Regions from separate parts of the Rhizobium sp. SG570 genome, predicted to be linked through region 4. Evidence: predicted binding sites of a transcription regulator. Region 4 holds the regulator's gene; each other region holds the start of a gene.

Region 1 (5,594 bases), on a different contig from region 4:
CGCGAGGCATCACGCGAGAACGGCGCGGCCATGCTGGAAAATGTTTCTGCGCGATTGATACGCAAATTCCGCCTTGCCGAGCAGCCGCCCGCCGCGACCACGCAACTGCTCGATATGGTGGAAAAGCTCGCAAACGCCGAAAGGCGGCAGACGGCGCGCAATTTCGCCGCGCTGGCGACCCTCGCGGCCGCGTGATATTCAGCGCGCATCTTATCTTCGAGGTGCGTCTTGCCGCTAACTATTGCTATCGAATGCCCGCGCCAGGATGGCGTCGTCCGTCTTCTCGATATGTCGAACGCTTATGCGGAATCACTCTATCCCGCTGAAAGCAATCACATGCTCGATTTGGCGTCACTGGAAAAGTCAGGCGTGACCTTCTGGGTTGCCAGGATCGCGGGAGATATCGTCGGGTGCTGTGCCCTGGTGGAAGCAGGCGATGGCACAGCGGAAATCAAGCGCATGTTCGTCGATCCCGTCGCCAGGGGCCGCAGTGTCGCCCGCAAGCTGATGGAGACGCTCGAAGCGGCGGCGGCCGAAAGAAACCTTAGGGCAGTTCGGCTCGAAACCGGCATATCAGCCGGAAGCGATCGGCCTTTACAGAAGGTTCGGCTATCACGAGATTGCCGCCTTCGGCAGCTACCAGCCAGATCCGCTGAGCCTGTTCATGGAAAAACGACTGACGAAAGAGTAAGCGTGGAGCTCACCCGTCAGAACCGTCTCGAACATGCAGCTGCAATTCCGGCTCCTGCGCATGCTGTTCCTCGGTCAATTCCGCCTCGCGAATCCATTCGCGCCAAATGGCGACGATGATCGCCATTAGCACTGGACCGATGAAGAGGCCGAGGAAACCCATGGTCTTCACGCCGCCGACCAGGCCGAAGAAAGTCGGCAGGAACGGCAGCTTGATCGGGCCGCCGACAAGCTTCGGGCGAAGCGTCTTATCGACGATGAACAGCTCGATCGTCCCCCAAAGAAACAACGCTATACCCGCCCAAAACGAGCCGCTGGCGACAAGATAAATCGAAACAAGCGACATCGAGAGAGGCGCGCCGCCCGGCACGAGGGCCATCACGCCTGTGAGAACACCGAGCGTGATCGCTGATGGAGCACCGGCAATCCAATAGGCCACGCCAAGCACGACACCCTCGCCGATGGCGATCAGCGTCATGCCCATGACGGTCGAACTGATCGTCGCCGGTACGACACGTGAGATCCGCTCCCAGCGGTTCGGAAGAATTCGCTCGCCGAGCAGATCGACCTGACGAACGAATGTCGAACCATCGCGATAGATGAAGAACAGGGCTATCAGCATGAACAGCAAGGTCAGCACGACGTGGAAGGCACTGCCACCGGCCGCAAGGACGGCCCTGTAGATATTGCCGATATGCGCGCCGCTGATGAGTTGCGCCAGTTCACCGATGGAGCCAGGACTACCGATATATTGCGTCCACTGATCGCCAAGCCATGGGCCAACGAGGGGCAGCGCCAAAATCCATTGCGGCGTCGGCGCACCGTCGCGGTTGACATGCACGGCCCAGCCGAACCATTCGCGCACTTCGCCGGCCATATAGACGGCAGAAAGAATGATCGGCAGCACTAGAAAGGTGACGATGAAGATGATGGCGATAGTAGCCGCAATCGTCGTGTTTCCGCCGGTGCGGCGCACCAGATCGCTGTAAAGCGGCCATGTGGCGAAGCCGATGACCCCAGCGGCCATAACCGGAACGAGAAAGCCGTAGAAGAAATAGATGCCGGCAATGGCGATCAGAATAAGCAGCCAGCGCGCCGCGGAAATGGATGGAATGAGCGGCATGCGCGCATGTGCGCTCGACCCCAGCCACCGATGCTCCTTAGGCTTATGACGTTCAAATACACCCACCCGACTTACTTCGCCCCTCTTTATTAGATCAACCGGTTATGGGGTATGATCTAGGCTGTTTCAAGAGCAGCAGCCTGAAAGCCTCTTTATTCCGTCGCCGTGACAGTAACACGACTGGCACGCGAATAAGAAAGGCGTCACGAGGGACGGCGGATCACCTTGAAGGCGAAAAACTGGGTCTTCTGCGTCGGGTTGAAATTGTTGTCGGCGACGAGGATCAATACGTCCGTGCCATCCTTCGCCTTGCCGAAAGTAATGCCTTCGATATTGTCGGGTGCCAGGCCCAGAGCGCGCAGATCCATGATCTGTACCTTGCGCACAGGCACGATCCGCTGATCGGTCTTAGCAAGGGAAGGGATGTTGGAAACGTCGGTCGCACCATCGAGATCGAACATGTTGATCACGACCGAATTGCCGACACCTTGCGCATAGCCGCGCTCGATCGATAGGAGGTGGCGATCGTCAAGCGCCATGATCTCGGACATGCCGAAGTCATTCCAGCCGCTTGCCATGGAGGGCGCCTGCGGTATGGGCGAGATCGGGTAGACATATTGCGCCTTCTGCTCGCCGCTTGCCGCATCGTAACGGATGAGGCGGGCGAGCGCGCCGGCGGTCAGCGTCGTGATCGGTCCATCCTGGTAAAGCGCGGATTCCGTGCCGACCAGCAGATCGCCACCAGAGAGAAGGGCCAGGCCTTCGAATGCGAGGTTGTCGCGGATGCCGGTGCTTTTGTCGGCTGTGGGAGCAAATCCCGCCGGTAAGGGAAGTTCGCGCACGAAGCTGCCATCGCGGTTGGCAACGCGCACGAAGGGCGGCGACAGCGCCTTGCCGTCGCCTTCGCTACTCCAATAGATGCCGTCCTTGCCGAAGCGAATAGATTCGGCATCCACCTTTCGCAAAGCGAAAGGCTGGCCATCCTTGTCCTTCAAGGTGACATGATCGACAACCGTTACCCCTTTCAAGCCGCTGACGCTCACATCGATATCGAGATCGTAGAAGCGCGCCGGGGCCTTCTCGGAGCGGTCATCGCTGATTGAGATATAGCGGCCGGTGGACGGATCGAAATCGATGCCCGAAAGGCCACCAATCTCTACTCCATTTTCCATGAAACCGGTCGGGATATCGTAGTTGCCGAGATAGGAAAGGCTGATGCCGGCCTTGCAGTCGCCGAAGGGGCAGGGCACGTCGATGGTAGCGCCGATATCGGCGGCATGAGCGGCGTGGCCGAAAAGCAGAACGGCGGCGACAGTCGTCAAAAAGGGCTTCAGCATAGGGATAAAACAAATCCGGATGAATGGGATGATGGCATTCAAGCCATGCCGCCATCTACGCATCCGTCCATGACGGCTTCGTAACGAATATCCGTCAGTTCAATAAAATATCGCCGGGAGTCATTGCCCGCGGCGATCTGCTGCTGCGGTCAAATATCGAGATTCTCCGCGAATGCCGCGCGTTCCTGAATGAAGCGGAAGCGAGCGTCAGCCTTGGTGCCCATCAGATTGTCGACGGCGTCGCGCGTGCCTTCGAAATCGACCTCGTCGATCACGACACGCAATAGCGTGCGTTTCGAGGGGTCCATCGTCGTTTCCTTGAGCTGGGCAGGAAGCATTTCGCCCAAGCCTTTGAATCGGCTGATTTCGACCTTGCCTTTGCCCTTGAATTCGCTCTCCATCAGCTCCAGCCGGTGGGCGTCGTCGCGGGCATAGATGGATTTCGAACCCTGCGTGATCTTATAGAGCGGCGGAACAGCCAGGAAAAGGTGGCCACCGCGGACCAGTTCGGGCATCTCCTGATAAAAGAAGGTAATCAGCAGCGAGGCGATGTGCGCACCGTCGACGTCGGCATCGGTCATGACGACGATGCGCTGATAGCGAAGATCCTCCTCGCGATATTTCGACCGCGTGCCGCAGCCGAGAGCCTGGACCAGGTCAGCGATCTGCTGGTTGGCGGAAAGCTTCTCGCGGCCGGCGCTGGCGACGTTGAGGATCTTGCCGCGCAGCGGCAGGATGGCCTGATTCATGCGGTTGCGCGCCTGCTTGGCGGAGCCGCCGGCCGAATCACCTTCGACGAGGAAGAGTTCAGCGCCTTCGGCGGTGTTCTGCGAACAATCGGCAAGCTTGCCCGGCAGGCGCAGCTTGCGCACGGCCGACTTGCGGTTGACTTCCTTTTCCTTGCGGCGGCGCATGCGCTCCTCGGAGCGCTCGATCACCCATTCCAGCAGCTTTTCGGCTTCGGTCGGATTGTCGGTCAGATAGTGATCGAAAGGATCGCGCAAGGCGTTTTCGACGATACGCTGTGCTTCGACGGATGCGAGCCTGTCCTTGGTCTGGCCGACGAATTCCGGCTCGCGGATGAAGATCGACAGCATGCCGACGCCTGATATCATCACGTCTTCAGTGCTGATATTGGCCGCACGCTTGTTCTGCGTCAGTTCGGCGTAGCTCTTCAAGCCCTTGGTGAGCGCGATACGGAAGCCGGCCTCGTGCGTGCCGCCTTCAGGGGTCGGGATGGTATTGCAGTAGGAATGGACTTGCGGATCGCCGCCATACCAGGTGATTGCCCATTCCAGCGAGCCGTGACCGCTTTCCTTCTCCGACTTGCCGGCGAAGATCTCGCGGGTCACGGTGAACTCGTTGCCCATTGTTGCCTTGAGGTAATCCTTCAAGCCGCCCGGGAAATGGAAGACCGCCTTTTCGGGAATATCAGCCCCTTCGGGCGCCAGTTCGGCATCGCAGCTCCAGCGAATTTCGACGCCGCCGAACAGATAGGCTTTGGAACGGGCCATGCGGAAGACGCGGGCCGGATCGAACCGGGCATGATCGCCGAAGATTTGCGGATCGGGATGGAAGCGGACGCGGGTGCCGCGACGGTTGTGGATATCGCCCAGTTCTTCGAGGCCGCCGGTCGGCAGGCCACGCGAAAAGCGCTGACGATAGAGCTTGCGATTGCGGGCGACCTCGACTTCCAGATCGTCCGACAGCGCGTTGACTACCGAAACGCCGACGCCGTGCAGGCCGCCCGACGTCTCGTAAGCCTTGCCGTCGAACTTACCGCCCGCATGCAACTTCGTCATGATGACTTCGAGCGTCGACTTGCCGGGCACCTGCGGATGGTTTTCCACCGGAATGCCGCGACCATTGTCGGTGACGGTCAAATATCCCTGCCGGTCGAGATAGACCTCGATGAAATCGGCATGGCCGGCGACGGCTTCGTCCATGGCATTGTCGATCACCTCGGCGAAGAGATGGTGCAGCGCCTTTTCATCCGTGCCGCCGATATACATGCCGGGACGCATGCGCACCGGCTCGAGTCCTTCGAGAACGCGAATGGAGCTGGCGCCATATTCCTCGGCCGAAGATGTTGTCGGCGCCGCGCGCGGTGACGGAGCGGCTGCAGGCTTTTCCGCCTTGACGTCAGGCTTTTCCACCGCTTTCGGCTTCGGCGCGCGGGGTAGTCCGGAGAAGAGATCGTTGCTGTTATCCATGGAACTTTAAGCTGCTCAGATTTGTCCTGGTGGGGCCAGACCCCTTTATTATCGCATTTGCGCTTGTTATTCGCGAATCATCGTCATTCTGACAGAAACGGCACACAAGCGCGATGGCGTCCCATGAGGGGGCAGATTCAAAAAAGATTTGCGTTGCCGGGTGATGAATGGCAAGCCCGCAGGCTGATCGGAGGAAGTGTCCGCATGCGAATGTCCACAGCTCATTTGTCG
Region 2 (5,594 bases), on a different contig from region 4:
GGATGGTGATACCGTATATGCCGCATCCCGCGCTGCCGGGTGCGGATTGGGCGGATTGCTATGAGCTGCAGGTCGCGAGATCGGATTTTACGGCAATTACGGCTGCGCATGCCATGCTTGGCCGGTTTCCGCTGTGGGTGCGGCTATTGGTGCGGCTGCGCGACGCCGTGACTGGTCTGTTCGGATTGAGATCCAGCCGTAGCCTGGTGGCGGATGAGCTGGAAACGATCGGTTTCTTTCCGGTCGTTAGCAAGTCGGACAATCAAGTCGTTCTGGGGTTCGACGATCGCCACCTCGATTTTCGTGTCGTCATCGACGTGCGGCACGACGATCAGGGGCGTCGGCTGGTCGATGCGACGACATTGGTCAGGCGAAAGATATGGCTCGGGCGGATCTATATAGCGCTGATTACACCATTCCACCGGCTGATCGTCATAACAATGCTCGCCAATTTCGGCAGACGGATGAGCGCGGTCAGTTTACTGCCGTTACCGTGAAGCCCTGCTTGCGCAGCAGCGCTACCAGGCCCTGGTCGCCGGCCAGATGCAGCGCGCCGACGGCGATGAAGGCGTTGCCCTTGTCGAGGATCGGTGCGGAGCGTTCGGCCATCACCTTGTTGCGATCGAGGATGATGCGCTGCTCGAAGGCCGCCGTGTCGTCGTCAGAGATGTTCTGGTCCGGCTCGATTACCTTCAGCATCGGGATCATCGCGCCGATATTGCCGGCACGATAGAGATCGGTCATCGTTTCGTTGACGTCGTTGATCTTGTCGCCGAGTTCGAGCGTCTGGATCAGCGACTTCAGATGCAGCGCGATGGGCAGATCGCTCATGGCCTTGGCCTGCTCGGCCAGCGTCTCCAGGCCCTTGACCTGCTTGCCCTCGGCGGCGGCGTCGCTTGCCAGCTTCTGATCGAGGAATTTCGCGCCGGCGGTCTTGCGGTGGATTTCGCAGCCGGTCATCTCGAAAGAGCTCGAAATCAGCCAGGGTTGCATGCGGGAGACAGCGGCAAGCGCAATGCCGCGCGCCTTCAGTCCCGCTTCGAGCTTGGCGTTATCCTCGGGCGACAGATGCTGGCTGATGGTCGAGCCGTCGGTGAGCATCGTCAGCGACGGATTGGCGAAGAGGGCCGCGGCTGCCCTCTTGTCATCGAGAATTTCGTCGGATTCGACGACGATCGTATCGGCGGCCGCTACGGCCTCCGGCGCGCCCTTCGGCATGGTGAGCACGCGCGAATCCGAGACATGCATGGTGCCGAGCAGCCAGGAAGGCTTCAGGCCTGATTTCTCGATCTTCCAGAAGATGCCCTTGCCGTTTTCCACTTTATCGCCTGCCGCGATGATGGAGGCATATTTGGCAGGATCGGTTTTCTGCAGCTCCGCCATCAGATCCTTGCCGCCGCAGCTGTCGGACACCGTCTCATCGGCGTGCGCCGATTGCAGCGTCAGCATGGTTGCGATCAATATGATCGCCAGCATCAGCGGAAAGGCCGTGGCGAGCCAAAGGAGCATGCCACCGATCGCCGGCGTCGGTGACCGCATCGTCCTGGATCCGAGGGCAGAAATCATCTAAACCTTCCGCTGGCAGAGGACATGACTTCTAAAGCTCGAAAGCGGCTTTCGGGAGGCATGTCGAAACATGTTTCTGCTCTATCCTTGCGAAACGCATATTCCCTTAACGCAAGGGGTTAATCTTTTCTTACGCTCGCGGATGGGCGCGATCGTAGACTTCCAGAAGCCGCGAGGAATCGACGCCGGTATAGACCTGCGTCGTCGACAGGCTGGCATGGCCGAGCAATTCCTGGATGGTGCGCAGGTCCCCTCCGCCCGCCAGCAGATGCGTCGCGAAGGAGTGGCGCAAGGCATGCGGCGTGGCGGTATCGGGCAAGCCGAAGGCGCTGCGCAGTTTCTGCATGCCGTGCTGGATGATGCCCGGCTGCAGCTTGCCGCCGCGCGCGCCGCGAAAGAGGGGGCCGTCCGCGTCGAGATGATAGGGGCAGAGCGCGCGATAGTGATCGACCGCCTCGACGACGATTGATAGTAGCGGCACCAGCCGCGTCTTGTTGCCCTTGCCGGTGATGCGCAGCGCAGTCGCGCCCGGCGGCATATCCTGCGGCTTCAGATCCAGCGCTTCGGAAATGCGCAGGCCGCAGCCGTAGAGCAGGGTCAGCACGGCCGCATCGCGCGCAGCGATCCATGGCTCCTCATGCAACTGTGCCTCATCGCTGACCACCGTGATGGCCTGCGTATCGGAAAGCGGCTTGGGAAGCGATTTCGGCTGTTTCGGCGAGCGCACGGCCGCCGCGCCTGCGGCATTCACCAGGCCTTTCTTTTCGAGATAGCGCAGCAGCGACCGAAGGCCGGCAAGATTGCGCCCGAGCGAACGGGCGCCGGCCCCTTCTTTTCGGCGCGCGGCGAGAAAACCGCGAAAATCGGCGGGGCGCAGCGCGTGAATATCCGCGATCGTTGCCGGGCCGCCGAGATGGCCGGTGAGAAAGGTGAGGAATTGCCGCGTGTCGCGCTCGTAGGCATTCAGCGTGTGGGCGGAGAGCCGCCGCTCCTGACCGAGCGCGTCGAGCCAGCGGCTACGCTCCGCCATCAACCTTGAGTCGGCAATGATCAACAATTCGTTCAGTGGAAAACCCCTTGAAATTCAAATTCCTTCTGCCACTTTGAATTAGGGAAGGTTATGGAATCACTAACTTTCCCGTTGCACTGCTTGCATTTCCGATGTGCTGCGGGAGCAACGGCACTCCAAAAAACTGCATATGGGCCGGTTCCTAAATCCCCGATGATTTGGCGGCTATATGCGAGGCGCTTGTCATGCTTCGATCATATTCGGTTGCAATAGAATATACCCCAACCATTCAGGATACTTCATGGCACGCCGCGGTTCGATAACTGCATTGGGACAGATTGCAGAAGCGATCGCTTTGGTGTCGCAGGGTCAGCCGGGACATATTGTCGATATGCTGATCGCCGAACGTGGCGAAAAGATCGTTCGCAATCCGCTCTGGCCGGTCATGCGCCCCTTTCTCTACACGCTGCTGCGCTACAACAAGGCGATCGAATTCGCCAATGATGTCGCCAAGTTGTCCGGCTTTCAATGCTTCGAATATATGAGCGATCTGCTCCAGCTCGACATCGACGTCACCCACGCCGATCGCATCCCGGCATCCGGCGGGTTCATTCTCGTCAGCAATCATCCCACCGGCATTGCCGACGGCGTCGCCGTTTTCGATCTCCTGAAATCGCGCCGGCCTGACATGATGATCTTTGCCAATCGCGATGCCGTCCGCGTCAATCCGCGTTTCGCCGAGATGATCATTCCGGTAGAATGGCGAGAGGAGCACAAGAGCAAGCCGAAGACGCGCGAGACACTGCAGCTGACCAATCGCGCCGTCGCCGACGGCAAGGTCACCGTGCTTTTTCCGTCCGGCCGCATCGCCTATTGGGCGGACGGCAAGCTGAACGAGCGTCCGTGGAAGACATCCGCCGTGGGTCTGGCCCGCAAATACAATCTGCCGATCCTGCCGGTGCACCTGACGGCGCGCAATTCCGGCCTGTTCTACTGGCTCGCCAGATGGTCGACCGAGCTGCGCGATATGACTGTCTTTCACGAGCTTCTGAACAAGCGCGGCGACCAGTTCGACTTCCTCGTCGGCAATCTCATTCCCGTCGAGCATCTGGACGGCGACGTCAACGAGGTGACGAAAGCGCTGGAGAAACACACGGTCGTCGATCTTGCGGCTGACGGCAATGCGAGGTTCTCGCCGCTCGTTTCGCCCAGGCGGCAGGACGAGGCCTTGGCCGCGCATTCTCTTTAAATCGGGAATCGGCTAGACCGGGGCATGCAACTTCGCTCGATGTTCGCCCAGAATTACCGCTCTTTGCGTTCGATCCGAATGGATCTCGCTGATGTCAACCTGTTCATCGGCGAGAATGGCGTCGGCAAATCCAATCTCTATCGTTCGCTGCAGCTCGTACAGGCGGCGGTCCGTGGGCGGCTGGCGCATGAGATTTCCAGCGAGGGCGGCATGTTCTCGGCCATGTGGTCGGGCAAGCGGCGCTCGCATGAATCAGCCCGCATCCGCTTCGATGTCGAGCTGCTCGACATGGAGCGGGCAGCGACCTTCCGCTATTGGATCGAGGCCGGCATGCGGCCGCCGCTTGCCTCTGCCGGCTTTCCATTGGAGCCGCAAGTCAAGGCTGAGGAATTGTCGATCGAAACGGGCCGGCGGTCGGTAACGATGATGAAGCGCGACGGACCGGGCATTTCCGTTCGTGGCGAGAATGGCCGCATGCAGGCGCATCCCGAGCAGGCGCTGACATCCGAAACGGCGATCGCTCTGCTCGGCGATGCCGGATATTATCCGGAAGTCGGCACGTTCCGACGGGCCGTCGATGCCTGGCGGTTCTACCATGGCTTTCGCACCGATCGCGGCTCGCCGCTGCGTGCGCCATGCCTTGCGGTGACTTCTCCGATGTTGGACGAGGACGGCGCCAATATCGCTGCCGTCTTCGCCACGCTTGTTCACACGCGCGAAGATACCGTTGAACTCGATCGCGTCATTGCCGCCGCCCTTGGTGGGGCGCGTCTCGTCGTGCCGGAACCGCAGGAGACGGCGGATTTCGGCCTGATGCTGCCCGAATTCCCGAGGCGCGTCTTTCAGCCGCGCGAATTGTCCGACGGCCAGATCCGTTTCCTCGGCCTGGCGGCTGCGCTGATGTCCTATCGCCTGCCGCCGCTGATCGCGCTCAACGAGCCGGAGGCGAGCCTGCATCCCGACATGCTGGTGCCGCTTGCCGAGATGATCGCGCAAGCGGCCAAGACCAGCCAAATCTGGATCGTCACCCACTCGGAGGTTCTGGCCGCTGCCGTGCGCGAGCGCTGCGGCGTGCGGCCGCGCCGGGTGATCCGCGAAGATGGTGCCACCTGGATCGACGGCATGCGGCTGACCGGTGTGATCGACGATGAAGACGAATAGTGGCAATCCGGCAATCCGGGTTTTCTTTTGTGCCCGTCCGGGGCATGGTCTGGCGCAATGAATAAAGATTCTTCCGATCTGTTCGGTGCGCTTTTCGAGGCTGCGCCCGCGAAACTTGTGATGAGCCGCACGGTTCCGGTTTTGGTGCCGTTGCCGGCGCCGAAGGCCTATTCCTATGCGGTGCCTGAGGGGATGGCGGTCGAGCCGGGTTCTGTCGTGCAGGTGCCGCTCGGGCCGAGGCAGGTCATCGGCGTCGTCTGGGATGGCGACGAGGATGGCGGCGTCGATCCGAAGAAGCTTCGCCCCATCAGTCGTGTGTTCGATTGCCCGCCGCTCGGCAAGCATATGCGCGATTTCATCGATTGGGTTGCCACCTATACGCTGTCGCCGCCGGGGCTGGTGGCGCGCATGGCCTTGCGCGCGCCGGCCGCCTTCGATCCCGAGCCGATGATCGAGGGGTTGCGCTTCATCGGCGGACAGCCGGAGCGGCTGACGCCGGCGCGCGCCAAGGTCATGGAGACTGCCGCCGACGGGCTGTCATGGACGCGCATTGGCCTGGCGCATGCGGCCGGCGTTTCCACCAGCGTCGTCGATGGGCTGATCTCGCAA
Region 3 (5,594 bases), on a different contig from region 4:
TGCTTCGTGAAACTGCTTGATCGGCGCGTCCTTCTTGATCGGATACCAGAGGCAATAGGTGCCGCCGGGAAAGCGGTGCCAGGCTTTCGCCAAGCCGCCGACCAGCCGCTCATATTCGCCGTCTTCCTCGAAGGGCGGGTCGACCAGCACGATCCCGCGCTTTTCTTTCGGCGGCAGATGCGCGCCGAGCGCCAGCCAGCCGTCAAGCTCGGTGATGCGCGCATGGTGGTCGCCTTCGAACAGCCGGTGCAGCCGCTGGAAGTCCTCGGGGTGCAGCTCCATGGCTGATAGCCGGTCCTGCGGACGGAACAGCATGCGGGCGAGCTTCGGCGAACCGGGATAGAATTGCAGGCCGCCTTCGGGATTGAGCTCGCGAACGGCGGTCAGATAGGGCTCCAGCAAATCCGCGACCTGGGGCACGAGTTCCGCTTCGAGCAGCCGGCCGATACCATCTTGCCATTCCCCGGTCTTCTGCGCTTCCTCCAAAGAGAGATCGTAGAGCCCGATGCCGGCATGGGTGTCCAGAACACGGAACGCTTTGTCCTTGTTCTGCATGTAGCGGACGAGGCGGGCGAGCACCGAGTGCTTGAGCACATCGGCGAAGTTGCCCGCGTGATAGATATGCCGATAGTTCATTGTCGGTGAAGTCCGCATGAATTGTTGCGATGGGCCGGATTATCCCTAGTGGCCGGTCATCGCTTGAAATATAGAAACATCATGAACATTGCGACCCCTATTCAAGCCAAATCCCGCATTGGTCACACGGCCTGTCCGCATGACTGTCCGTCAACCTGCGCGCTGGAGATCGATCTGACGGACGACGGCCGGATTGGTCGCGTCCGTGGCGCCAATGATCATTCCTACACGGCCGGCGTCATCTGCGCCAAGGTCGCCCGCTATGCCGAGCGCCTCTATCATCCCGATCGTCTGATGAAGCCGCTGCGCCGCGCCGGCGCCAAGGGCGAGGGGCGTTGGCAGGAGATTTCCTGGGACGATGCGCTGGACGAGATCGCCGAGGCTTTCGTCAAGGCCGAAGCCAAGGACGGCAGCGAGGCGATCTGGCCTTATTTTTATGCCGGCACCATGGGCTGGGTCCAACGCGATTCCATCGATCGCCTTCGCCATGCGAAACGTTATTCCGGCTTCTTTTCCTCGATCTGCACCAATCCGGCCTGGACCGGTTTCACCATGGCGACGGGCGTGCTGCGCGGCCCCGATCCGCGGGAGATGGGCCGCACCGACTGCGTCGTCATCTGGGGCACGAATGCGGTCGCGACGCAGGTCAATGTGATGACCCACGCGGTCAAATCCCGCAAGGAGCGCGGCGCCAAGATCGTCGTCGTCGATATCTATGACAATCCGACGATGAAGCAGGCCGATCTGGCGCTGATCGTCAAACCCGGCACGGATGCGGCGCTCGCCTGCGCCGTCATGCACATCGCCTTCCGCGATGGCTATGCCGACCGCGCCTACATGGCCAGATATGCCGATGATCCGGCAGGCCTCGAAGAACATCTGAAGTCGAAGACCCCGGCCTGGGCAGCTGGCATTACCGGCCTTTCGGTGGATGAGATCGAGGCCTTCGCAAAGCTGGTGGGGACGACGAAGAAAACCTATTTCCGTCTCGGTTACGGTTTCACGCGCCAGCGCAACGGCGCCATCGCCATGCATGCGGCCGCCTCGATCGCCACCGTTCTCGGTTCCTGGCAATATGAGGGCGGCGGCGCCTTTCATTCGAACAGCGATATCTTCCGCATGGACGCGAGCGAGCTGACCGGCCGGTCCATGAAGGATCTGGATATCCGCATGATCGACCAGTCGCAGATCGGCCGGGCGCTGACAGGCGATGCCGTGGCGCTTCGCCATCGCGGGCCGGTGACGGCCATGCTGATCCAGAATACCAATCCGGTGAACATCGCGCCCGAGCAAAGGCTGGTGAAGCGCGGCTTTGCCCGTTCCGATCTCTTCGTTGCCGTGCACGAGCAGTTCATGACCGACACGGCCGAGATGGCCGATATCGTCATTCCCGCCACCATGTTCGTCGAGCATGACGACATCTACCGCGCCGGCGGCCAGAACCATATTCTTCTTGGCCCGAAGCTGGTCGAGCCGCCGCCGACCGTGCGCAGCAATCTCTTCGTCATCGAGGAGTTGGCCAAGCGTCTTGGGGTCGCAGATCGCCCCGGCTTCGGCTTTTCCGCCCGCGAAATGATCGACCGGGTTCTGTCGATGAGCGACCTGCCGGATTACGATTATTTCCTCGAGCATAAATGGTTCGATCGTCAGCCGGCTTTCAAGGACGCGCATTTTCTGAACGGCTTTGGCCATCCCGACGGCAAGTTCCGGTTCCGCCCGGACTGGGTCAACCAGCCGGCCCCAAACCGCCCGCCTGCGTCAGTCGGATTGCTCGGTCCTCATGTGGAGTTGCCGGAATTCCCGGATCAGGTCGATGTCATCGAAGTGGCCGATCCGGATCATCCGTTCAGGCTCGCCACCTCGCCGTCGCGCAACTTTCTGAATTCGAGCTTCGCGGAAACCAGGACGTCGCGGCAGAAGGAAGGCCGCCCCGAGGTGATGATCAATCCGGCCGATGCCGCAGCACTCGATGTCATCCATGGCGATCTGGTCCGCATCGGCAATGCGAGAGGCGACATCCGCCTCCATGCGCGCGTGACGACAGAGGTGAAGCCGGGTGTGCTGATCGCCGAGGGTCTCTGGCCGAATAAGGCCCATGTCGATGGCGAGGGCATCAACGTCCTCACCGGCGCCGATCCGGTCGCGCCCTACGGCGGTGCGGCCGTTCACGATAACAAGGTATGGCTGCGCAAGGATATGGCATGAGCGAATTCGGAAAGGCGAAAGCCGAAATCGTCAACGAGAAGACGTTGGCGGATCAATGGACCCGGCTCAGCAGCTATGATGTCGACTACACGGATTCGCGCGGCGAGAAGCATCGCCTGAAGCGCGAGATCTATCACCGCACGCCGGCCGCCTGCATCCTGCTCTACGATCCCGCCCGTGAGACGGTCGTGCTCGTCCGGCAATACCGTCTGCCGTCGCAGCTTGCCGGCCTGCCGGCATGGATGATCGAAGTGCCCGCCGGCCTGCTCGATGGCGACGAGCCGGAGGCAGCGATCCGGCGCGAGGCCATGGAGGAGACCGGCTTTCGCGTGCGCGATGTCCGATTTCTCTTCAAGGCGATGACCTCGCCGGGTGCCGTGACCGAGATCATCCATTTTTTCGCTGCCGTGATCGATACGTCCGATCGGGTCGCCGATGGCGGTGGGCTTGCCGAGGAGCATGAGGATATCGAGGTGATGGAAATTCGATTGTCCAATGCGATGGCAATGATCGAGGCGGGCGATATCCACGATGCCAAGACGGTCATTCTGCTGCAATGGGCGGCCCTGAACAGGGCGAGCCTGAAGTAGGTCCGTCGAAGTCAGGGAACTGGGCCCAAAACTATGCTGCCGCCTTCATCACCGTGTCACGAATCGAGACTACCGGGGCGTGCTGGCCGAAGACGTCCGGACGTGTCCGTGCCTTTCAGATGATAGACACTGTTTCAGGAGAAAGCCGATGTGGCTCAGCAATTTCACGCTCGTTCTTCCCAATGAAGTCGTCGACCGGGGTGCCGTGCGCATCGAGGATGGCGTGATTGCCGAAATCCGCTCCGAGCCGGTGGAGCAGGTGACCTTCGATGGCGGCGGACGCCTGCTGATGCCCGGTTTCGTCGATCTGCATTGCGATATGATTGAGCGCGAGATCGCGCCGCGGCCGAACGCCATGATGCCGATCGATTTCGGCATTCACGAGCTGGACAAGAAGCTGGCCGCCGCTGGCGTCACCACGGCCTTTGCCGCGCTCTCCTTTGCGACCGAAAGCGTCTACGGTCACGTCCGTTCGCTCGAAACCACCTCGGCTGTGATCCGCGGCATCAACAGCTTGCGCAATGACCTCCTGATCGATCACCGCGTTCATGCCCGCTATGAAATTACCAATCTGGGCGCGGCGCTGACCCTGGAGCGGCTTTTGAAGGACGGCGACATCGACATGGTCTCCCTGACCGACCACACGCCTGGGCAGGGGCAGTACAACGATATCGAGAGCTACATCCGCAGCATGTCCGAGCGTCGCGCCATGTCGCGCGAGGCTGCCGAGGAAGTCGTGGCGAAGCGCATCGCCCAGCGCCAGGATCCGGAAATCGAACGCAAGCTGCACGATGTGGTCGAGCTTTCGCTGAAGCACAAGCTGTCGCTCGCCTCGCATGATGACGACAGCGCCGAGAAAGTGGCGGCGATGCACGATCTCGGCGTGACCATCAGCGAGTTTCCAGTAACGGGACCGGCCGCCGAAGAGGCCTGCCGCCGCGGCCTCTGGACGCTGATGGGTGCGCCGAACGCGCTGCGCGGTCAGTCCATGTCCGGCAATCTCAGCGCCCTGGACGCTGCCCGCGCCGGCTTGCTCGGCATCATCGCCGCCGATTATCATCCGGCCGCTTTCGTGCCGGCGATCTTCAAGATTGCGGAGGTTGTTGGCGGTGGCCTGCCGGCGGCGGTTGCCATGGCAAGCGCCAATGCTGCCCGTTCGGCCGGCCTCAATGATCGCGGCGAGATCGCCGTCGGCCAGCTTGCCGATCTGGTTGCCGTCGAACCCGGCTCGGTTCATCGCATTCGCGCGACCTTCCGCGGCGGCCGCATCGTCTATAGCGACGGCACGATGCATCCGCTGATGGCGATTGCGGCTTGAAGAGAAAATCGAAGGGGCGAATTAGGGCGCCGTTCGGCTCCATAACTCTCTATTTAAGCCATGTCCCCAAGCAGTGACACGACCTGCCGTCCATGGGCGGCAGCTGTTCTGGCAAGGCTGATGGCCTTGCCGTCTTCCATCCCGACTTTGCCTTCCGCGAGCAGCCGCAGGGATTGCGGATAGAGCTGATGTTCGACCGTCAGCACACGGGCAGCCAATGCGTCCGCCGTATCGCCGGTCAACACCGGCACGGCCGCCTGGCCGATCACCGGGCCTTCGTCCATGCCTTCGGTGACGAAATGGACTGTGCAGCCGGCAACGCGCATGCCGGCGTCGATGGCGCGTTGATGCGTGTGCAGACCGGGAAAGAGCGGCAGCAGGGAAGGGTGGATATTGATGATCCGACCTTCATAGCGCTGGATGAAGCGGCCGGAAAGCAGCCGCATGTAGCCCGCAAGGCAGATGATGTCGGGCGACAAGGCTTCCAGCTGCGAAAGGATCGCCTCTTCGTGGGCGTCCTTGCTGGTAAAATCCTTGCGGACGAAGGCGAAGGTGGCGATGCCCTCGGCAGCAGCTTTTGCCAGTCCGCCGGCATCCGCCTTGTCGGCGATGACGGCGACGATCTCAGCCGGATAGTCGGGAGCCGCCGTCGCCTTCAAAAGGGCCATCATGTTGGAGCCGCCGCCGGAAATGAAGACGACGACGCGTTTGCGCGGCGTGTTCATAGAGCGAGCGTACCCTTGTAGACCGTGCCTCCAGCGTCTTCGGTGCGAGCAATCATGCGGCCAAGTGTTACCACAGCCTCGCCTTCGGCTTCGAGCGCTGCCTTCACGGCTGCAACATTG
Region 4 (5,594 bases):
CATGCGATAGCCGAACCGCGCCGCGCCTTCGATCAACGAATGCAGCACGTTGTTGCCGTCGCCCGTCCAGGCAATGGTCTTGCCCTTGACCGGGCCGCGATGCTCCTCGAAGGTCATGATGTCGGCCATGATCTGGCAGGGATGCGTATCGTCGGTCAGCGCGTTGATGACCGGAACGGTCGCATGCTCCGCCAGTTCCAGCAGGCGCGAATGATCGGTCGTGCGGATCATGATCGCATCGACATAGCGCGACAGCACCTTCGCCGTATCGCCGATCGTCTCGGCGCGGCCGAGCTGCATTTCGGTTCCGGACAGGAAAAGTGTCTCGCCACCGAGCTGGCGCATGCCGACGTCGAAGGAGACGCGGGTCCGTGTGGAAGGCTTCTCGAAGATCATCGCCAGCATCTTGCCGGCAAGCGGCTTGTCGGCGGTACCCGCCTTCAACGCCCTTTTTCGCACGATCGCGTCATCGATGATGTGGCGCAGATCGGCGGCCGCTACGGCCGAGAGATCGAGAAAGTGTTTCGGAGAAGCCATGTCCTCACCTGTACTCCAGAAAAAACAATAACGCCCGCATAGGGCAAGAACGCCCCGACTGCGGGCGTCGAACTTAGGCTGATTTCTTGACGCGGGCGGCGCGTACACGCTCGGCCGCACGCTCGATGCGAGCAAGACCTTCGCGCGCTTCCTCGGCGGTCACGACCAGCGGCGGCAGCAGGCGAATGACATTGTTGCCGGCCGGAACACCCAGCAGATGCTCGGCGCGGATCGCCTGCAGCAGATCCGCTTGCGGGATGGCTGCCTTGATGCCGAGCATGAGACCTTCGCCGCGGATGTCCTCGATGATATCCGGGAAGCGATCCTTGAGCGAGGCAAGGCCCTGGCGGAAGACCAGCGCCATATCACGCACATGCTCCAGGAAGCCATCGGCCAGCACGATATCGAGCACCGCATTGCCGACCGCCATGGCAAGCGGATTGCCGCCATAGGTCGACCCGTGCGTGCCGGCCTTCATGCCGGAGGCTGCCTCTGCCGTTGCAAGGCATGCGCCGAGCGGGAAACCACCGCCGATACCCTTGGCCACCGCCATGATATCGGGCTTGATGCCGGCCCATTCATGGGCGAAAAGCTTGCCCGTGCGGCCGACGCCGCACTGTACTTCATCGAGCACCAGGAGCAGACCGTGCTCGTCGCAGATATCGCGGAGACCGCGCAGGAATTCGTTGGTCGCCGGGCGGATACCGCCCTCGCCCTGCACCGGCTCGATCAGGATCGCAGCCGTCGCATCGGTGATTGCGGCACGAACCGCATCAAGATCGCCGAAAGCCACCTGGTCAAAGCCGGGGGCCTTCGGGCCGAAGCCTTCGATATACTTTTCCTGGCCACCGGCAGCGATCGTCGCGATGGTACGACCGTGGAAAGCACCTTCGAAGGTGATGATATGGAACTTCTCGGGATGCCCGTTGGCAAACTGATAGCGCCGCGCCGTCTTGATGGCGCATTCCAGCGCTTCGGCGCCCGAATTGGTAAAGAACACCTTGTCAGCGAATGTGGCTTCCGTCAGCCGCTTCGAGAGCTTCTCCTGACCGGGCACTTCGTAGAGGTTGGACAGGTGCCATACCTTGTCAGCCTGCGCCTTCAGCTCGGCCACGAGATGGGGATGCGCATGACCGAGCGAATTGACTGCCACACCGGCCGCGAAATCGAGGTAGCGTTCGCCATTTTCCGTGATCAGCCAGACGCCCTCGCCTCGCTCGAACCGCAGCGGAGCGCGCATATAGGTGTCATAAAGCGCCGCTGTCTCGGCCATGGCGTATCTCCTCGATCACAACCCTAAGGACCAATCGCTTCCTTTCCATGAAACGGGTCCGAAAAAATCAAAAATGCCGCCTTGCGGCGGCGTGGGCACTATTGATGTTTTGCACCGCGATGTCAACAAAACTGGCGATTTAGCAGGTGCGAGAGAGCGGCCGCGGCCGAACGGGATGCGTTGGCCGGATCATATTGCATAAATGCCACGCCAGGACAGCAAGTTGGGGAAAACCTCGAAATCGATTCCTCAAGATTCCCGCGACTCTTGTCACGGAGTCAGCCTCACACTAGGTTAAAAACCAATTGCTAGACTGCATGCGGCGGAACTAGTCACCACAATTTTAGAGCGTTTCGCGCCTCGATCCTATGCGGGGCAATGGTGAAGGATTCTGCCATCGGAAACGCGACAGCGGAGACAGGGCATGAATTGGACAGACGAACGCGTCGAGAAGCTTAAAAAGCTATGGTCCGAAGGGTTGAGCGCCAGCCAGATCGCGGCGCAGTTGGGCGGTGTCAGCCGTAACGCCGTCATCGGCAAGGTGCACCGCTTGAGCCTGCCGGGCCGAGCGAAGGCGGGCGGCACGGCGACCGCTGCCCGAACGCCGAAGCGCGGCGCCTCGGCGCCCCGCGCATCGAATTATACATCGCGCGTCGCAACCCGCACGGTTACCCGCCAGCAGGGCGCGACCATGCTCAAGGAAGAGATTGAGGTCGATGCGGTCAACGAGATCCAATATCGTCCGGCTGCCAACGTCGTCGTTCCGATCTCTCGGCGCCTCGTCCTGACCGAGCTGACGGAACGCACCTGCAAATGGCCCGTCGGTGACCCGCTGAAGGACGATTTCCACTTCTGCGGCAACGAGAGCCCGGATGCATCGCCCTATTGCGGCTACCATCAGCGCCTGGCCTACCAGCCGGTGCATGAACGGCGTCGGCCAGCTCAACCGCGCGGCTGAGATGCCCCATAGAACAATTCCGGGAAAAGTGCGAAGCGGTTTTCCGTCCGGAATTGCGTAAAAACAATAGCATAGAGCGGTCACGCGAGTCCGTGAAACGCGTAACCGCTCCAGATAAGATAAACGAAACGGGCCGAAAGGCCCGTTTTCTGTTTCCGCCGCTATGTCGACGCCTGAACGGGCGTACCCGCTCAAGCTTCCATGGAGTAACCCGCACCGCGAACGGTGCGGATGACATCCTGCATATTGGAGAAATTGAGCGCCTTGCGCAGGCGGCCGACATGCACGTCGACGGTACGTTCGTCGACATAGATATCGTGTCCCCATACGCCGTCGAGCAGCTGCGAACGCGAGAAGACCCGGCCCGGCGAGGACATCAGGAACTCCAGCAGGCGGAATTCCGTCGGTCCCAGCCGCACTTCGCGGCTCTTGCGGTGAACGCGATGGGTCTCGCGATCCAGCTCGATATCGCCGCAACGCAGTACCGTGGAGAGAACCTCCGGGCGGGCGCGCCGCAGCATCGCCTTGACGCGGGCCATCAGCTCCGGCGTCGAGAACGGCTTGACGACGTAATCGTCCGCGCCGGTGGAAAGACCGCGCACGCGCTCGCTTTCCTCGCCGCGGGCCGTCAGCATGATGATCGGCAGGCGCTCCGTCTCCGGCCGCATACGCAGCCGGCGGCAGAGCTCGATGCCGGATACACCGGGGAGCATCCAGTCAAGGATCAGAAGATCGGGGATGCGCTCCTGGAGACGCAATTCGGCTTCATCGCCTCTGAGGATCGTATCGACCTCGAAGCCCTCAGCCTCGAGATTGTAGCGCAGCAGAACGCTGAGCGCTTCCTCGTCTTCTACAACAGCAACTCTCGGAACCATGCGCCTCTGGTCTCCTTTTCTTCGCTTCCAGATTATTCCGTCACCGCGCCAACGGTGTTGGCGGTATCATCCTTCGGGCGCTCGCCTTCTGGCTGGGCGCCGGTCGCCATGTAATAGATCGTCTCGGCGATGTTGGTGGCATGGTCGCCGATGCGCTCGATGTTCTTGGCGCAGAAGAGAAGATGCGTGCAGGTGGTGATGTTGCGCGGATCTTCCATCATGTAGGTCAGCATCTCGCGGAAGAGCGAGGTGTACATCGCGTCGATTTCCTCGTCGCGCTCTCGGATCGACACAGCCTTGTCCGGCGAACGGGTGGCATAGACGTCAAGCACTTCCTTGAGCTGGCTGAGCGCCAGTTCGGAGAGATGCTCGATGCCGCGGGCAAGCCGCCGCGGAACGCCTGTGCCCTGCACGGCGATGACGCGCTTGGCGGTGTTCTTGCCGAGGTCGCCGACACGCTCCAGATCGGAAGCGATGCGGATCGAGCCCATGATCTCGCGCAGGTCGGCGGCCATCGGCTGCCGGCGGGCGATGGTGACGATCGCCTTGTCGCCGACTTCCCGTTCCGCATGATCGAGAATGACGTCGTCGGAAATGACCTTCTGCGCAAGACTGGTATCGCTTTGGACCAGTGCGCGAACGCTGTCGCTGACCATTTGCTCGGCCAGACCGCCCATTTCCGCAATGCGGCGCGTCAGGAACTTCAGGTCTTCGTCATAGGCAGAGAGAATGTGAGTGGAGACCATTTTTCTATCCTCAAGGTGAACTGTGTGAAAGGAGCCGCGCGCACGGCATCATCAACCAAAACGGCCCATGATGTAATCCTGCGTGCGGAAATCGTCGGGATTGGTGAACATTTTATCGGTATCGTTCTCCTCAACCAGATGGCCGAGATGAAACATTGCGGTGCGTTGCGAAACGCGGGCTGCCTGCTGCATGGAATGCGTCACGATGACGATGGTGAAGTTTTCCCGCAGCTCATGGATCAGATCCTCGACCTTTGCGGTTGCGATGGGGTCGAGCGCCGAACATGGCTCGTCCATCAGGATGACCTCTGGACTGACGGCGACCGCGCGAGCGATGCACAGACGCTGCTGTTGGCCGCCGGACAGGCTCGTGCCGGCATCATAGAGCCGATCCTTGACCTCGCCCCAGAGACCGGCTTTCTGCAGGCTGGTCTCGACGATATGCTCGAGATCGGCTTTCGAGCTGTGCAGGCCATGGATGCGTGGTCCGTAGGCGACGTTCTCGTAGATCGACTTCGGAAACGGGTTGGGCTTCTGGAAGACCATGCCGACGCGCGCGCGCAGCTCCACGACATCGATGCTGTTGTCATAAACATCCTGATCGTCGAGCGTGATCTTGCCGGTGATGCGGCAGGTCTCGATCGTGTCGTTCATGCGGTTGAGGCAACGCAGGAAAGTGGACTTGCCGCAGCCGGAAGGACCGATCAGCGCCGTGACCGTATTGGCGCGAATGTTCAGGTTGACATCGAAGAGCGCGCGCTTGTCGCCGTAAAAGACCGAGACGTCCTGGCCGATCATCTTATAGGGGATCGTCATCATCTTCTTGGCTAATGCTCTTTCGCCCGCGGCTTCCGTCATCATGTTCATTTGGTCGCCCTCCCCTACCAGCGCCGTTCGAAGCGGCGCCGCAGCAGGATCGCGCCGATATTCATCGCAACGAGGAAGAAGAGCAGCACGATAATCGCTCCGGAGGTCCTCTCGACGAAGGCCCGCTCCGCTTCGCTCGCCCACATGTAGATCTGCACCGGCAGCGCCGTCGAAGGATCGAGCGGCGAGGCCGGATAGTTGGCGACGAAGGCGACCATGCCGATCAGAAGCAGCGGCGCCGTCTCGCCGAGCGCATGCGCCAGCCCGAGGATGGTGCCCGTGAGGATGCCCGGCATGGCGAGCGGGAGCACATGATGGAAGACCATCTGCATGCGCGA

The links. Region 4 encodes PhoB, which activates phosphate uptake and scavenging genes when phosphate is short. Its sites were predicted from a motif close to TGTCATNNANCTGTCAT; they were not measured.
Region 1: FHT28_RS23770 (esterase-like activity of phytase family protein) is a predicted target of PhoB. The motif match lies at 3,220-3,236, and genes of this name have one in related genera.
Region 2: FHT28_RS24505 (1-acyl-sn-glycerol-3-phosphate acyltransferase) is a predicted target of PhoB. The motif match lies at 2,817-2,833, and genes of this name have one in related genera.
Region 3: FHT28_RS04705 (alpha-D-ribose 1-methylphosphonate 5-triphosphate diphosphatase) is a predicted target of PhoB. The motif match lies at 3,475-3,491, and genes of this name have one in related genera.

What each region holds. Positions count from the first base shown of each region.
Region 1 is NZ_JAAZQI010000012.1:240,815-246,408, forward strand. It holds gene FHT28_RS23755 (DUF2336 domain-containing protein) at 1-195, shown strand, start outside; partial or broken gene FHT28_RS23760 (GNAT family N-acetyltransferase) at 229-691, shown strand; gene FHT28_RS23765 (AI-2E family transporter) at 701-1,879, opposite strand; gene FHT28_RS23770 (esterase-like activity of phytase family protein) at 2,017-3,150, opposite strand; gene parE (DNA topoisomerase IV subunit B) at 3,300-5,363, opposite strand; gene FHT28_RS23780 (alpha/beta fold hydrolase) at 5,568-5,594, shown strand, end outside.
Region 2 is NZ_JAAZQI010000013.1:131,972-137,565, reverse strand. It holds gene FHT28_RS24520 (DUF2867 domain-containing protein) at 18-497, shown strand; gene FHT28_RS24515 (TraB/GumN family protein) at 475-1,566, opposite strand; gene FHT28_RS24510 (tyrosine recombinase XerC) at 1,697-2,632, opposite strand; gene FHT28_RS24505 (1-acyl-sn-glycerol-3-phosphate acyltransferase) at 2,877-3,824, shown strand; gene FHT28_RS24500 (AAA family ATPase) at 3,849-4,985, shown strand; gene FHT28_RS24495 (primosomal protein N') at 5,043-5,594, shown strand, end outside.
Region 3 is NZ_JAAZQI010000002.1:184,674-190,267, forward strand. It holds gene FHT28_RS04690 (23S rRNA (adenine(2030)-N(6))-methyltransferase RlmJ) at 1-636, opposite strand, end outside; gene FHT28_RS04695 (molybdopterin oxidoreductase family protein) at 718-2,841, shown strand; gene FHT28_RS04700 (NUDIX domain-containing protein) at 2,838-3,431, shown strand; gene FHT28_RS04705 (alpha-D-ribose 1-methylphosphonate 5-triphosphate diphosphatase) at 3,580-4,749, shown strand; gene purN (phosphoribosylglycinamide formyltransferase) at 4,803-5,474, opposite strand; gene purM (phosphoribosylformylglycinamidine cyclo-ligase) at 5,471-5,594, opposite strand, start outside.
Region 4 is NZ_JAAZQI010000017.1:23,948-29,541, reverse strand. It holds gene argF (ornithine carbamoyltransferase) at 1-537, opposite strand, end outside; gene FHT28_RS27545 (aspartate aminotransferase family protein) at 611-1,810, opposite strand; gene FHT28_RS27540 (GcrA family cell cycle regulator) at 2,235-2,768, shown strand; gene phoB (phosphate regulon transcriptional regulator PhoB) at 2,960-3,643, opposite strand; gene phoU (phosphate signaling complex protein PhoU) at 3,676-4,389, opposite strand; gene pstB (phosphate ABC transporter ATP-binding protein PstB) at 4,441-5,256, opposite strand; gene pstA (phosphate ABC transporter permease PstA) at 5,271-5,594, opposite strand, start outside.